Regions from separate parts of the Nonomuraea sp. NPDC050227 genome, predicted to be linked through region 1. Evidence: riboswitches for the same ligand, from Rfam matches in the RefSeq annotation. Region 1 holds a riboswitch; the other holds the start of a gene.
What was found. A riboswitch is a leader RNA that binds a small molecule or an ion and turns the genes downstream of it on or off. The one in region 1 is predicted to bind glycine.

Region 1 (7,442 bases):
GGCTGGCCGGCGCGTACGCCACCACCCTGCGCAAGGGCGCCTACGTCGTCACCTCCCGCGACTGCTCCCTGGCCGCCAGGGCGCTCAAGCGGGCCGTCATCGGCGCCCTGACCGCCGCCGCGATCAACGTCCTGGACCTGGAGGCCGCGCCGCTGCCGGTGGCCCGCTTCCACACCGCCCGCGAGTCGGCCGCCGGCGGCATCGCCCTGCGCACCACGCCCGGCGACCCGCAGAGCGTCGACATCGTCATCATGGACGACCGCGGCGCCGACCTGCCCCCGGCCGCCCAGCGCAAGCTGGAGCGGGTCTTCTCCCGCCAGGAGTACCGGCGGGCCTTCCCCGGCGAGATCGCCGAGCTGCACTACCCGGCCAGGGCCGTCGAGGGCTACACGCACGAGCTGATGCGGGCCATCGGCGTCACCGGCGTCAAGGACATGAAGGTCGTGGTCGACTGCGCCGGCGGCACCTCGTCCCTGGTGATGCCCACGCTGCTCAGCCGCGCCGGCGTCGAGGTGCTCACCGTCAACGCCCGGCTGGACGACGTCTCGCCCACCGAGACGCTGGCCGAGCGCCGCCGCGACCTGCAACGGCTGTCGGAGCTGGTCAGCTCCTCGCGGGCGGCCTTCGGCGTGCGCTTCGACCCGGTCGGCGAACGCATCGCCCTGGTGGACGAGACCGGCCAGCTCATCAGCGAGGAACGCGCCCTGCTGGTCGTGCTGGACCTGGTGGCGGCCGAGCGCCGGGGCGGCCGGGTGGCCCTGCCGGTCACCACCACGCGGGTCGCCGAGCAGGTCTGCCGCTTCCACGGCGTGCAGGTGCAGTGGACCTCGACCGCGCTCGACGCCCTGACCTCCGCCGCCCAGGGCCCCGACATGATCTTCGCGGCCGACGGGCGCGGCGGGTTCGTCGTGCCGGAGTTCAGCCCGGCCATCGACGGCCTGGCCGCGTTCATGCGCCTGCTGGGCCTGGTGGCCCGCACCCGGCTGTCGCTCAGCCAGATCGACGCCAGGATCCCCGAGGTCAAGCTGCTGCGGCGGAGCGTCCCGACCCAGTGGGCGGCCAAGGGCGCGGTGATGCGCTCGGTCATCGAGGCCGCCGAGGCCGAGCCCGACGGCTGGCGCGTGGACACCACCGACGGCGTGCGGGTCGCCCGCGACGACGGGTCGTGGGTGCTGATCCTGCCCGCCGCCGCCGAGCCGGTCACCGACCTGTGGGCCGAGGCCCCCGACATGGACGGCGCGCAGGCACTGCTCGAACGGTGGGCCCGCGTGGTCGAGCAGGCGGCCGTCTGATCACGTAGAGTAGCGGAAAAGCCTTCGCCCGAGATGTGCGCGCGGAGTGCCGCAAGATCGTAATGTAGAAACGCGCGGCGGCATGGACCACGGGGTGGGGGCGGCGGTAACTTTGTCAGCGTCCGAACCGCAGTCCAGCGCCCCGCCTTGACCTTTGCCGCTGATCAGCGTAAGTTGCGGCATTCGCAAACTTGAAGAGCGAAGGCAGGCGCGTCCCCAGCACCGTCGCCGCGTCTTCGCGGTAGGAGGCCGAGCCGATCGATGCCGAGCGTCTACTGCACGCAGTGCGGGCACGCCAACCCCGAGGATGCCCGTTTCTGTTCCCGCTGTGGGTCACCGCTGACCAGACCCGAGGTCTCCGGGGACACCACGTCGACGATCTCGGTCGCGGGAATCGAGGCGTACGAGGCTGAGACAGGCGACATGCTCCTGGCCGAACGGGCGCTGGTCGAACAGCTCCCGCCCGGCACGGCGTTGCTCACGGTCACCAGGGGGCCCAACCAGGGCAGCCGGTTCCGGCTGGACAAAGACCTCACCACGACCGGGCGCCACCCGGAGAGCGACATCTTCCTCGACGACATCACCGTCTCCCGTCGCCACGTCGAGTTCTACCGCCACCGCGGCGGCCAGTTCTCCGTACGCGACGTGGGCAGCCTCAACGGCACCTACGTCAACCGGGAGCGCATCGAGGAGGTTCCCCTGCACTCCGGAGACGAGGTGCAGATCGGCAAGTTCCGCCTCGTCTTCCTGATGAGGGTCAACGCCGGCGCATGAGCTCACAGGCGGCACGCTCGCACATGAGCATCGGGGAGGTGCTCGCCCTGCTGCAGGGCGAGTTCCCCGACGTCACCGTGTCCAAGATCCGCTTCTTGGAGGGTGAGGGGCTGATCGAGCCCGAGCGCAGCCCCTCGGGCTACCGCAAGTTCACCCATCTCCACGTCGAGCAGTTGCGTTTCATCCTGACCGAGCAGCGCGACCACTACCTGCCGCTGCGGGTGATCAAGGACAAGATGGCCGAGAGCTTCGGCCGTCCGCGCGCGGTGCAGCAGGCCCAGGAGATCCGCTACGACCGGGCCCAGCTGCTGGAGGCGGCCGGCATCGACGAGGAGACCCTCGCCGAGCTGGAGGACTACGGCCTGCTGGCCCCCGTGGCCAGGCGCTACGACGAGGAGGCGCTGAAGATCGCGCGCAGCGTCGGCGCCCTGGCCCGCTTCGGCCTGCACGCCCGCCACCTGCGCGCGATCAAGGCCGCCGCCGAGCGGGAGTGCGGGCTGGTCGAGCAGACCGTCGCGCCCATTCTCAAGCGGCGCGCGCCCGGCGCCATCGGCGAGGCCGACGAGGCCGCCAGGGAGTTGTCCACGCTCCTGCTCGACCTGCACGCCTCCCTGGTGCGCCTCGGCGTCAGGTCTGTCCTGGGCCGCTGAGGGCACAGAGCTGGAAGGCCGGGGCACATTCCAGGCCTGCCGGGTGTTACGTTGAAATGCATAAGCGTGTAGCAGAAACGACCCAGTCAACAGCTGTGCCGGGCGACCGGCCGGCCGAATACGGAGCAGCCCGTGTTGCAGATGGAGGTCGTGGGCGTTCGAGTTGAGATGCCCACAAACCAGCCGATCGTCTTGCTCAAGGAGGCACACGGGGAACGGTTCCTTCCGATCTGGATCGGCATGACCGAGGCGACCGCGATCGCCCTGGCGCAGGCCGAGGAGCCGCCGCCCCGGCCGCTCACCCACGACCTGTTCAGGGACGTGCTGAGCGCGCTCGGCGTCGGGCTGCGCGCGGTCAACATCGTGGCCCTGCGTGACGGCATCTTCTTCGCCGACCTGGTGTTCTCCAACGGCGTGGAGGTCAGCGCCCGCCCCTCCGACTCGATCGCCCTGGCGCTGCGCACCGGCGCGCGCATCTTCGCCAGCGAAGAGGTGGTCCAGGAGGCCGGCGTGATCATCCCTGACGACCAGGAGGACGAGGTGGAGAAGTTCAGGGAGTTCCTTGACACGATCACTCCCGAGGACTTCGGCAGGGCGGGGTAGGTATTTCAGTGCATTTACGCTTCACGACGCGCCGAGCCGGATCGTTGACTGAGCATGGTCACGGTCCTACGGTGCAAGTGAAACCCGTGGTCGCCCTTTACGAACCCCCAGATCAGGCCATGGGATGAGAGAAAGCCGGAGGTCCGCGTGGCGGTCAGCAGCGGCGAGGGAAAGACGGCCGGCCAGGAAGATCCGGTGCGGCGCGAGAGCGCGCGGCAGCGTGCCGGAGAGCAGGGACTGCTCTTCGACGAGCAGCCCGCGACGGTGCCCGACGACATCGGATACCGCGGGCCCACAGCCTGCTCGGCAGCCGGCATCACCTACAGGCAGCTCGACTACTGGGCGCGCACGGGCCTGGTCGAGCCCACGATAAGAGCCGCGCACGGCTCGGGCTCGCAGCGGCTCTACAGCTTCCGCGACATCCTGGTGCTCAAGGTCGTCAAGCGGCTGCTCGACACCGGGGTGTCGTTGCAGCAGATCCGCACCGCGGTGCAGCATCTGCGTGACCGCGGGGTCGCCGACCTCGCGCAGATCACGCTCATGAGCGACGGTGTCAGCGTCTACGAGTGCACCTCGGCCGACGAGGTGATCGATCTCCTCCAGGGCGGCCAGGGCGTGTTCGGCATCGCGCTCGGCCGGGTCTGGCGAGAGGTCGAGGGCTCCCTCGCGGAGCTGCCGGGGGAACGGGCGGCGGTCGAGGACACCGTCCCGGCCGACCATCCCGCTGACGAGCTCGCCAAGCGGCGTCGCGCACGCCGCACGGGGTGAGCTGAACCGCTGAACACACCGTAGTAATCTAGGACAGAGTAAGGCTGATGACCCCGTGCGGGAGAGTCCCTGGGCTGCGGTCCTGGGGCGCCGAAGGAGCAACCCTCCCCGGAATCTCTCAGGCATCCCGTACCGCTCGGGTGAGGCAACTCTGGAAAGCAGGTGCGCCCGCCAGGCGCACCTCACCGACGGTGCAAGCCCCACGGTGGGGTGAAGCTCTCAGGTCGCGATGACGTCGCGATGACAGAGGGGGAGATCCGGCACTCGCCCGCGCCCTGGCGCCGGTCTCCAAGCCTCGGGAGGCAACCTCCATGACCGACCTGTCCGCTCCGCCGTTCTCGTCCAGGCACATCGGCCCATCGGAGTCCGAGCAGCAGCGCATGCTCGAGGCCGTGGGCTTCGAGTCCGTCGGCGATCTGGTGGCCGTGGCCGTGCCCGAGGCCATCAGGGTCAAGGACCGGCTCAAGCTGCCGGCCGCCGCGAGCGAGACCGAGGCCATCGCCGAGCTGCGCGAGCTGGCCTCCCGCAACCGGGTGCTGACCTCCATGATCGGCCTGGGCTACTACGACACCGTCACGCCCGCCGTCATCCGGCGCAACCTGCTGGAGAACCCGGGCTGGTACACCGCCTACACGCCGTACCAGCCGGAGATCTCGCAGGGCCGCCTGGAGGCGCTGCTGAACTTCCAGACGGTCGTCTCCGACCTGACCGGCCTCGACGTCGCCGGCGCCTCCCTGCTGGACGAGGCCACCGCCGCGGCCGAGGCCATGACGCTGGCCCGCCGGGCCGGCAGGTCCAAGAGCGACGTGTTCGTGGTCGACGCCGACACGCTGCCCCAGACCAAGGCCGTGCTGGCCACCCGCGCCGAGCCGCTCGGCATCACGCTGGTCGAGCACGACCTCGACGGCGAGCTGCCCGAGTGCTTCGGCGTGCTCGTCCAGTACCCGGGCGCCTCGGGCCGCCTGCGCGACTTCCGCGACGTGGCCGCCAGGGCGCACGAGGCCGGCGCGCTCGTCGTGGCCGCCGCCGACCTGCTGGCCCTCACGCTGGTGGCCGCCCCCGGCGAGCTGGGCGCCGACATCGCCGTCGGCTCCTCCCAGCGCTTCGGCGTCTCCTTCGGGTTCGGCGGGCCGCACGCGGCCTACATGTCCGTACGCGAGGGCCTGCAGCGGCAGATGCCCGGCCGGCTGGTCGGCGTGTCGGTCGACGTCGACGGCGACCCCGCCTACCGGCTGGCCCTGCAGACCCGCGAGCAGCACATCCGCCGCGAGAAGGCCACCAGCAACATCTGCACCGCCCAGGTCCTGCTGGCCGTGATCGCCGGCATGTACGCCGTCTACCACGGCCCCGAGGGCCTGCGCCGGATCGCGCACCGCGTGCACCGGCACGCCGTCGCGCTGGCCGGCGGGCTGCGCGAGGCCGGCCTGGAGGTCGTGCACGGCGAGTTCTTCGACACCGTGCTCGTCCGGGTGCCCGGCAGGGCCGCCGAGGTGGTGGCCGCCGCCGCCGAGCGGGGCGTCAACCTGTGGCAGGCCGGCGACGACCACGTCTCGATCGCCTGCGACGAGAAGACCGGCGCCGCCGAGCTGGTCAAGGTGTGGGCCGCCTTCGGCGTCGAGCGCGAGGAGGTGGCGCTGGAGGCCGACGCGCTGCCGGCCGAACTGCTGCGCGAGTCGGACTACCTGACCCACCCGGTCTTCCACAGCCACCGCTCCGAGACCGCGATGCTGCGCTACCTGCGCAGGCTCCAGGACAAGGACATCGCGCTCGACCGTTCGATGATCCCGCTCGGCTCGTGCACGATGAAGCTGAACGCGACCACCGAGATGGAGCCGATCACCTGGCCGGAGTTCGCCGGCGTGCACCCGTACGCGCCGGAGGCCCAGACCGAGGGCTACCGGGAGCTCATCGGTACGCTGGAGGGCTGGCTGGCCGAGGTGACCGGCTACGACGCGGTCTCCATCCAGCCGAACGCCGGCTCCCAGGGCGAGTTCGCCGGCCTGCTGGCCATCCGCGCCTACCACCAGGCCAACGGCGACACCGAGCGGGACGTGTGCCTGATCCCGTCCTCGGCCCACGGCACGAACGCGGCCAGCGCCGTCATGGCGGGCATGCGGGTCGTCGTCGTGGCCTGCGACAACGACGGCAACATCGACCTGGCCGACCTCGACGCCAAGATCGCCAAGCACCGCGACAAGCTCGCCGCGATCATGGTGACGTACCCGTCCACGCACGGCGTGTACGAGGAGTCGATCACCGAGGTCTGCGCCAAGGTGCACGAGGCCGGCGGCCAGGTCTACGTCGACGGCGCCAACCTCAACGCCCTGGTGGGCCTGGCCAAGCCGGGCGAGTTCGGCGCCGACGTGTCCCACCTCAACCTGCACAAGACGTTCTGCATCCCGCACGGCGGCGGCGGCCCCGGCGTCGGCCCGGTCGCGGTCCGCGGCCACCTGGCGGCCTATCTGCCCGGCCACCCGCTGCGCGACGGCGGCCCGGTCGGTCCGGTCTCGGCCGCCCCGTACGGCTCGGCGGGCATCCTGCCGATCTCGTGGGCGTACGTGCGGATGATGGGCTCCGAGGGCCTCACGGCGGCCACCGAGCAGGCCATCCTGTCGGCCAACTACCTGGCCCGGCGGCTGGCCCCGCACTACCCGGTGCTCTACACCGGCCGCGGCGGCCTGGTGGCCCACGAGTGCATCGTGGACCTGCGCCAGATCACCAAGGAGACCGGCGTCACCGTCGACGACGTGGCCAAGCGCCTGATCGACTACGGCTTCCACGCGCCGACCATGTCGTTCCCGGTGGCCGGGACGCTGATGATCGAGCCGACCGAGAGCGAGGACCTGGACGAGCTCGACCGGTTCGTGGACGCCATGATCGCCATCCGCGGCGAGATCGCCAAGGTGGCCTCCGGCGACTACGACAAGACCGACAACCCGCTGCGCAACGCGCCGCACACGGCCGAGTCGGTCACCGCCGACGAGTGGGCCCACCCGTACTCGCGGACCGAGGCGGCCTACCCGGTGGCCTCGCTGCGCGAGGGCAAGTACTGGGTGCCGGTGCGCCGCATCGACCAGGCGTACGGCGACCGCAACCTGGTGTGCTCCTGCCCGCCGCTGGAGGCGTACGAGGACTGATCCGCCCACGCGGGTCCCCGCCCGGGGGCCCGCGCCGGATCTGGCCCAGTCCTGCACCGTCAAGTGAGCAGACATGATCGCGACGAGCCGTTAGGCTCGGTGCGATCCGTCGCCTGAAGGAGCTCTCTTGACGTTCTCAGAGCTGGAGACCCCGCCTCTCGACACCGCCCGCCGCCTGGCCGAGGGCGGCGACCTGGAGGGTGCGGCGGCGATCCTGA
Region 2 (7,442 bases), on a different contig from region 1:
GGCGATGTCGCGCGAGCTGGGCGTGCAGTTCGCGCGCGAGGGCATCCGGGTCAACGCGCTGTGCCCGGGGCCGGTGAACACGCCGCTGCTGCAGGAGCTGTTCGCCAAGGACCCCGAGCGGGCCCAGCGGCGTCTGGTGCACATCCCGGTGGGCCGCTTCGCCGAGGCGTCGGAGATCGCCGCCGCCGTGGCGTTCCTGGCCAGCGACGACGCCTCCTTCATCACGGGGGCCGAGTTCCTGGTGGACGGCGGCATCTCCGGCGCGTACGTGACGCCGCTGTGACCCGTCCGGTCATCGGCGTCACGACGTACGTCGAGCCCGCCCGGTTCACCGTGTGGGACCTGCCCGTCGCGCTGCTGCCGTACATGTACGTCGAGAAGATCGTCCAGGCCGGCGGGCAGCCCGTGCTGCTGCCGCCGGCCGGCGATCCCGCCCAGGTCGTGGGGCGGCTCGACGGTCTCGTCCTGGCCGGCGGCGGCGACGTCGACCCGGCCAGGTACGGCCGGGCGGCGCACGAGCGCACCGGCTACGTCCGGGAGTTCCGGGACGAGGCCGAGTTCGCCCTCCTGGCGGCGGCCCTGAAGGCCGGGCTGCCGTTCCTGGGCATCTGCCGCGGCCTGCAGGTGCTCAACGTGCTGCTCGGCGGCACCCTGCACCAGCACCTGCCCGACGTGACCGGGCACACCGGCCACTCCCCCGCGCCCGGCGAGTTCGGCCACCTGCCGGTCACGCCCGTCCCCGGCAGCCGCCTGGCCAAGGTGCTCGGCACGGACCCGGTGGCGGTCCCGCACTACCATCACCAGGCCATCGACCGGCTCGGCCGGGGCCTCACGGTCACCGCCACGGCCGGCGACGGGACGATCGAGGCGGTGGAGCTCGACTCCGGCAGGTTCGCGGTGGCGGTCCAGTGGCACCCGGAGGCAGGCGACGGACCGGCGCTCTTCGAGGCGTTCACGGCGGCCTGCTGAGACCGTTACTGGAAAGCTTCTTTACCTTTTCTGCGCCCTAAAATCCCGCGAAATCCCAGCTCAGGGGGCCATACCACCGCGTTATAGGAAACTTGTTGGGTACCGGGTCGCGCCATCCCGGTGTCACCCTGTGTTCATCCCCAGCCGGCCGGGGCTCTTCCACTCCACACCCCCCTGAGGAGCCAGAGAGTGAACCCCAAACTCAGGTTGGGGGCTGCCGCAATGCTCGCGCTAGCCCTGACCACCAGCTCGCTGGTGGGCGCCACGAGCGCCACAGCCCAAGCGTCGCAGGTGGCCGATCCTCCCAGCCCCGACGAGCGCAGGAACGCGATCGCCACCGCGCACAACGCGATCCTGGCCGACTCGGCGGCATTGCTGGCATCCGAGCAGGACACGTTCACGCTGACGTCGACCGTCGAAGGCGTCCGCGGCCTGCAGTACCTGACCTACGCCCGTAAGCACGCGGGCCTGCCCGTCTACGGCGGCGACGTGGTCGTCGCCACGGACGCCTCCGGCGCGGTGGTCGACACGGTCGCCACCGGGCAGCGCACGAAGATCGGGATCGGCACGAAGGCGAGGGTCACCGCGGCCCAGGCCGCCGTGACGGCCAGGGCCAAGGTGGCCAGGGTCGAGACCGTCGCCACGCCCGTGCTGTCCGTGCACGCCACCACGACGACCCCGCGGCTGGCCTGGGAGGTCCTCGTCACCGGCGCCACCGCCGCCGGTCACGAGACCAAGCTCCACGTCTACGTGGACGCCCTGACCGGCAAGGTCATCGACGACTGGGACGAGGTGCGCGACGGCACCGGCAACAGCTACTACGTCGGCACCGTCACCATCGACACCAGCCCCTCGTACACGATGCGCGACCCCCGCAGGAGCGGCGTCGCGTGCGGCGGCCAGAACGGCTCGCCGTACACGAAGACCACCGACACCTGGGGCAACGGCTCGGGCACGAACCTGGAGACCGCCTGCGTCGACGCGCTCTACGCCGCGCAGCGGGAATGGGACATGCTGAGCGCCTGGCTCGGCCGCAACGGCATCAACGGCCAGGGCGGCGGCTACCCGGCCCGCGTCGGTCTGGCCGACGTCAACGCCTACTGGAACGGCCAGTACGGCTCCTTCGGCCACAACTCCGCCAACTCCCAGCAGCTCACGTCGATGGACGTGGTCGGCCACGAGTTCGGCCACGGCATCTTCCAGTTCACCAGCGGCGGCTCGGGCAGCGGCAACGAGACCGGCGGCATGAACGAGTCCACCGGCGACATCTTCGGCGCGCTCACCGAGGCGTACGCCAACAACCCGAACGACCCGCCGGACTACCTGGTCGGCGAGGAGGTCAACCTCTCCGGGTCCGGGCCGATCCGCAACATGTACAACCCGTCGGCCCTCAGCCACCCGAACTGCTACAGCGCCTCCATCCCGAACACCGAGGTGCACGCGGCGGCCGGTCCGCAGAACCACTGGTTCTACCTGGTGGCCGAGGGCACCAACCCCTCGGGCAAGCCCGCCAGCACCCGCTGCGACAACGGCGCCGCGATCACCGGCATCGGCATCCGCAAGGCCGGTGAGGTGTTCATGTCCGCGCTGAACACGAAGACCCAGCCGTGGACGCACGCCAAGGCCAGGGTCGCCACCCTCCAGGCCGCCAAGACCCTGTACCCGGGCAGCTGCACCGAGTTCAACGTGGTCAAGAACGCCTGGGACGGCGTCAGCGTACGGGCCCAGTCCGGCGAGCCGACCTGCACCCAGGGCAGCAACGACTTCTCGGTCAACCTGAACCCCGCCTCCGGCAGCGTCACCCCCGGCCAGAGCACCACGACCACGGTGAGCACCACCGTGACCGGCGGCTCGGCGCAGTCGATCACCCTGCGGACCGGCACCCTGCCGGCCGGCGTGACCGCCTCGTTCAGCCCGGCCACCATCACCGCGGGGCAGAGCTCGACGCTGACGATCACCACCTCGGCGGGCAGCCCGCAGGGCAGCCACTCGATCGCCATCACGGCCGACGGCGCCGACGTGGACCGCCAGGCCACCTACAACCTGCAGATCGGGCAGAGCTCGCCGAACGACTACTCCTTCGGCGTGACCCCGTCGTCGGCCTCGGTGCAGGCCGGTCAGTCGGCCACCGCCACGGTCAGCACGCAGGTCACCGCCGGTCAGGCGCAGAGCATCGCCCTGGCGGCGAGCAACGTGCCCGCGGGCGTGACGGTCAGCTTCAGCCCGTCCACGATCACCGCCGGGCAGTCGTCCACGGTGACGTTCGCGACCACGAGCGGCGTGACGCCCAGCACGTACACGATCAGCCTGAACGCCGACGGCGCGAGCGCCGACCACTCGGCCTCCTTCAGCCTGACGGTGGGCGGCGGCCAGGGCACCACGTGGCAGACGTACACGGCCTACACGGCCGGACAGACCGTCACCTACCAGGGCACCAGCTACCGCTGCCTCCAGGCGCACACCAGCCTGCCGGGCTGGGAGCCGCCCAACACCCCTGCCCTCTGGCAGCCGGTCTAAGTCGCACGACCTGGGCGGCCACGCCGGGGTGGCCGCCCAACCCCCTTGAGGAGCCACAGATCGTGAACGCCATGCTCAGGCTGGGCGCCGCGGCCACCGCCGCGTTGGCCCTGACCCTCACCACGCCGGCCGGACCGGCCGGCGCCGCCGCCGACCCCGCGCCCGACATCCCCGTCGCGAACGTGACGGCGCATCTGAGCCAGTTGCAGTCCATCGCCACGAGCAACGGCGGCAACCGCGCCTCGGGCAGGCCGGGCTTCACCGCCTCGATGAACTACATCAAGGGCAAGCTGGACGCGGCCGGCTTCACCACCCGCGTGCAGAACTTCAGCGGCGGCAGCAACCTGATCGCCGACTGGCCGGGCGGCCCGGCCAACCAGACCGTGATGCTCGGCGCCCACCTCGACAGCGTCGCGGCCGGCCCCGGGATCAACGACAACGGTTCCGGCTCGGCCGCGCTCCTGGAGAACGCCCTCACCCTGGCCGCCCGCAAGCCCACCCTCACCAAGCACGTGCGGTTCGGCTGGTGGGGCGCCGAAGAGGCGGGCATGGTCGGGTCCAGGTACTACGTCCAGAACGGCGGCGCGAGCGGCGTCGAGGTGTACCTGAACTTCGACATGATCGCCTCGACCAACGCCGGCTATTTCGTCTACGACGACGACGCGGCGATCCAGCGCACCTTCAACGACTACTTCGCCACCATCGGCCTGCAGACCGAGGGTGACAGGGAGGGCGACGGCCGCAGCGACCACGCCTCGTTCAAGAGCGCGGGCGTCCGGGTCGGCGGCCTGGCCACGGGGGCCGGGGCGGTCAAGAGCTCGGCCCAGGCCGCCAAGTGGGGCGGCTCGGCCGGGCAGGCGTTCGACCGCTGCTACCACAGCGCGTGCGACAGCTACCCGAGCGCCATCAACACCACGGCGCTCGACCGCAACTCCGACGCCATCGCCTACGCCATATGGAAGCTCGCCGTGGGCACCAGCACGCCCACGGAGAACGACTACTCGATCTCGGTGACCCCGTCGTCGGCATCGGTCCAGGCCGGTCAGTCGGCTACCGCGGCGGTCAGTACCCAGGTCACGTCCGGCCAGGCGCAGAGCGTCGCGCTCTCCGCCGGGAACGTGCCGAGCGGGGTCACCGTCTCCTTCAGCCCGTCCACGGTTCAGGCGGGCCAGTCGTCCACCGTCACGATCGCCACCACCAGCGGCGTCGCGGCGGGGACGTACACCATAGGGATCAACGGCGACGGGGCGACGGCGGACCACTCCGCGTCCTTCACCCTGACCGTCGGAGGGGACGGCCAGGGCACCACCTGGACGGCTTACAAGTCGTACACGGCCGGAGACGTCGTCACCTACCAGGGGGTCAGCTACCGCTGCCTCCAGGCGCACACCAGCCTGCCGGGCTGGGAGCCGCCGAACGTGCCCGCCCTCTGGGCACGGGCCTGACCTCAGGGCCTGTCATCTGTAGGGCCTGATCCCGCGCGGGCCGGTCACCGCCGGCCCGCCCCGAGCTGCCGCGTGCGAGCTGACCTGCCATGACCGGCTCGCGCGCGGCCACCAACGCGGCCGCGACCCCGCCTCTCCGGGGCCGCGGCCGCTTTTCGCTGCGTGCGGTATGTCGCGGATGCCGCGGATGGTGGAGGGCGAAGCGCGACAACACCCCCATGACGGCACTAGGCTGACGGACATCACCGGCGAAACCGTGCGGGAGAGCACCCTGACAGCCGGTCAGGGTCCCTGAAGGAGCAAGCCCTCCCCGCGAACCTCTCAAGGCAAAGGACCGCGCGGCAGCCCTGTAAGGCGTTCTTACGGGGAGGTGACCTCTGGAAAGCAGGCCCTCGGGGCCTCGCCGAAGGTGAAAGTCCGGTAAAACTCGGGCGAAGCTCTCAGGCATCCATGACAGAGGGGGAGGATGCTGGCATCCAATCCTGTCCTGAGGTGCGACAAATGTCCCGACCTACGCCGCTACGAGACGTCCACGAGGCCCTAGGCGCCACGCTGACCGACTTCGCCGGCTGGCTCATGCCGCTCCGGTACGGCAGCGAGTCCGCGGAGCACAAAGCCGTCCGCGAGGCGGCCGGGCTGTTCGACCTCTCGCACATGGGCGAGATCTTCCTGACCGGTCCGCAGGCCGGAGAGGCCCTCGACTACGCGCTGGTCGGCCACCTGTCGGCGCTCGCGCCCGGCCGGGCCAGGTACACGATGATCGTGGACGAGCGCGGCGGGGTGCTCGACGACCTCATCGTCTACCGGCTGGCGGACGAGGAGTTCATGGTGGTGGCCAACGCCTCGAACTCCGACAAGGTCGCGGATGAGCTGAAAAATCGTACTAAGTCGTATGACGCGGCGGTCGATGACCGCTCCCAGCAGTACGCCCTCATCGCGATCCAGGGCCCGAAGGCCCAGGAGATCCTGGCCACGCTCACCGACGCCGACCTCGACGGTCTCAAGTACTACGCGGGCCTGCCCGGCGTGGTCGACGGCCGCCAGGCGCTCATCGCCCGTACCGGCTACACCGGCGAGGACGGCTTCGAGCTGTTCGTCGCCAACCAGGACGCCGTGCCGCTCTGGCGCGCCCTGGAGGCCGCGGGCGAGCCGCACGGGCTGCGCGCCGCCGGTCTGTCCAGCCGCGACACCCTCAGGCTGGAGGCCGGCATGCCGCTCTACGGCAACGAGCTGAGCTCCGACCTGACCCCGTTCGACGCGGGGCTGGGCAGAGTGGTGAAATTCGACAAGCCCGGTGACTTCGTCGGCAGGGCGGCGCTGGAGGCGGTCAAGGACGACCAGCCCCGCCGCCGCCTCGTCGGCCTGGTCGCCCAGGGCCGCCGGGTGCCGCGTCACGGCTACCCGGTCACCCGCGACGGCGCCGTCGTCGGCGAGGTCACCAGCGGTGCGCCCTCCCAGACCCTGGGCAAGCCCATCGCGATGGCCTACGTGGACGCCGGTGCCGACACAGGTCTGGCCGTGGACATCCGGGGCAGCCATGAACCTATGGACCTGGTCGAGCTGCCCTTCTACAGGAGGAACAAGTGAGCAACATCCCTGACGACCTGAACTACACCAAGGAGCACGAGTGGGTGTCGGGCGTGGACGACGGCATCACCGTGACCGTCGGCATCACGGCCTTCGCCGCCGAGGCTCTTGGTGACGTCGTCTTCGTGCAGCTCCCCGAGGTCGGTTCGACCGTCGAGGCGGGTGACTCGGTCGGCGAGGTGGAGTCCACCAAGTCGGTGAGCGAGATCTACGCGCCCGTCGGCGGCGAGATCGTCGAGGTGAACTCGGCCGTGGCCGACGACCCGTCGCTGGCCAACAGCGACCCGTACGGCGACGGCTGGATGTTCCGCGTCCGCATGGAGGGCGACGCGGAGGACCTGCTGTCCGCCGAGGAGTACACGGCGCTCACCTCAGGCGAGTCCTGACACCAACGCCGGGGCCCGCCGCGGGCCCCGGCACTTCCTGAACTGAAGGGCGCCATCAATGGCGATCAGCGTCTTCGACCTCTTCAAGATCGGCATCGGACCGTCCAGCTCCCACACGGGCGGCCCGATGGCCGCCGCGCACAAGTTCGCCCGCGGGCTGCACGACGACGGCCTGCTCCCCCGCGTGGCCCGCGTCGAGGTCATCCTGTACGGCTCGCTCGGCCTGACCGGCAAGGGCCACGGCAGCGACAAGGCGGTGCTGCTCGGCCTGTCCGGTGAGAAGCCGGAACTGGTCGACGTCGACTCCGTCGACACCCGCCTGGCCGAGATGCGCGCCGCGGGCACGGTCAAGCTCTACGGCGAGCGCGAGATCCCCTTCGTCGTGGGTCAGGACCTCGTCTTCGAGCGCAAGATCTCCCTGCCCGAGCACCCCAACGGCATGCGCTTCACCGCCCGCGACGAGCAGGGCGAGACCGTGCGCGAGAAGGTCTACTTCTCCGTCGGCGGCGGCTTCGTCGTGGACGAGAAGGCCACCGGC

Region 2: it holds a riboswitch for glycine, as region 1 does, so the genes downstream of both, gcvT (glycine cleavage system aminomethyltransferase GcvT) here and gcvP (aminomethyl-transferring glycine dehydrogenase) in region 1, are expected to answer to the same signal.

Annotation. Positions count from the first base shown of each region.
Region 1 is NZ_JBITJF010000002.1:476,407-483,848, forward strand. It holds gene ACIBK9_RS09385 (sugar phosphate nucleotidyltransferase) at 1-1,292, shown strand, start outside; gene ACIBK9_RS09390 (FHA domain-containing protein) at 1,554-2,066, shown strand; gene ACIBK9_RS09395 (MerR family transcriptional regulator) at 2,090-2,716, shown strand; gene ACIBK9_RS09400 (bifunctional nuclease family protein) at 2,849-3,319, shown strand; gene ACIBK9_RS09405 (MerR family transcriptional regulator) at 3,467-4,087, shown strand; glycine riboswitch at 4,136-4,232, shown strand; gene gcvP (aminomethyl-transferring glycine dehydrogenase) at 4,399-7,224, shown strand; gene ACIBK9_RS09415 (hypothetical protein) at 7,352-7,442, shown strand, end outside.
Region 2 is NZ_JBITJF010000009.1:265,509-272,950, reverse strand. It holds gene ACIBK9_RS32625 (3-oxoacyl-ACP reductase) at 1-283, shown strand, start outside; gene ACIBK9_RS32620 (gamma-glutamyl-gamma-aminobutyrate hydrolase family protein) at 280-969, shown strand; gene ACIBK9_RS32615 (M4 family metallopeptidase) at 1,192-3,486, shown strand; gene ACIBK9_RS32610 (M28 family peptidase) at 3,558-4,931, shown strand; glycine riboswitch at 5,181-5,278, shown strand; glycine riboswitch at 5,299-5,398, shown strand; gene gcvT (glycine cleavage system aminomethyltransferase GcvT) at 5,433-6,518, shown strand; gene gcvH (glycine cleavage system protein GcvH) at 6,515-6,904, shown strand; gene ACIBK9_RS32595 (L-serine ammonia-lyase) at 6,963-7,442, shown strand, end outside.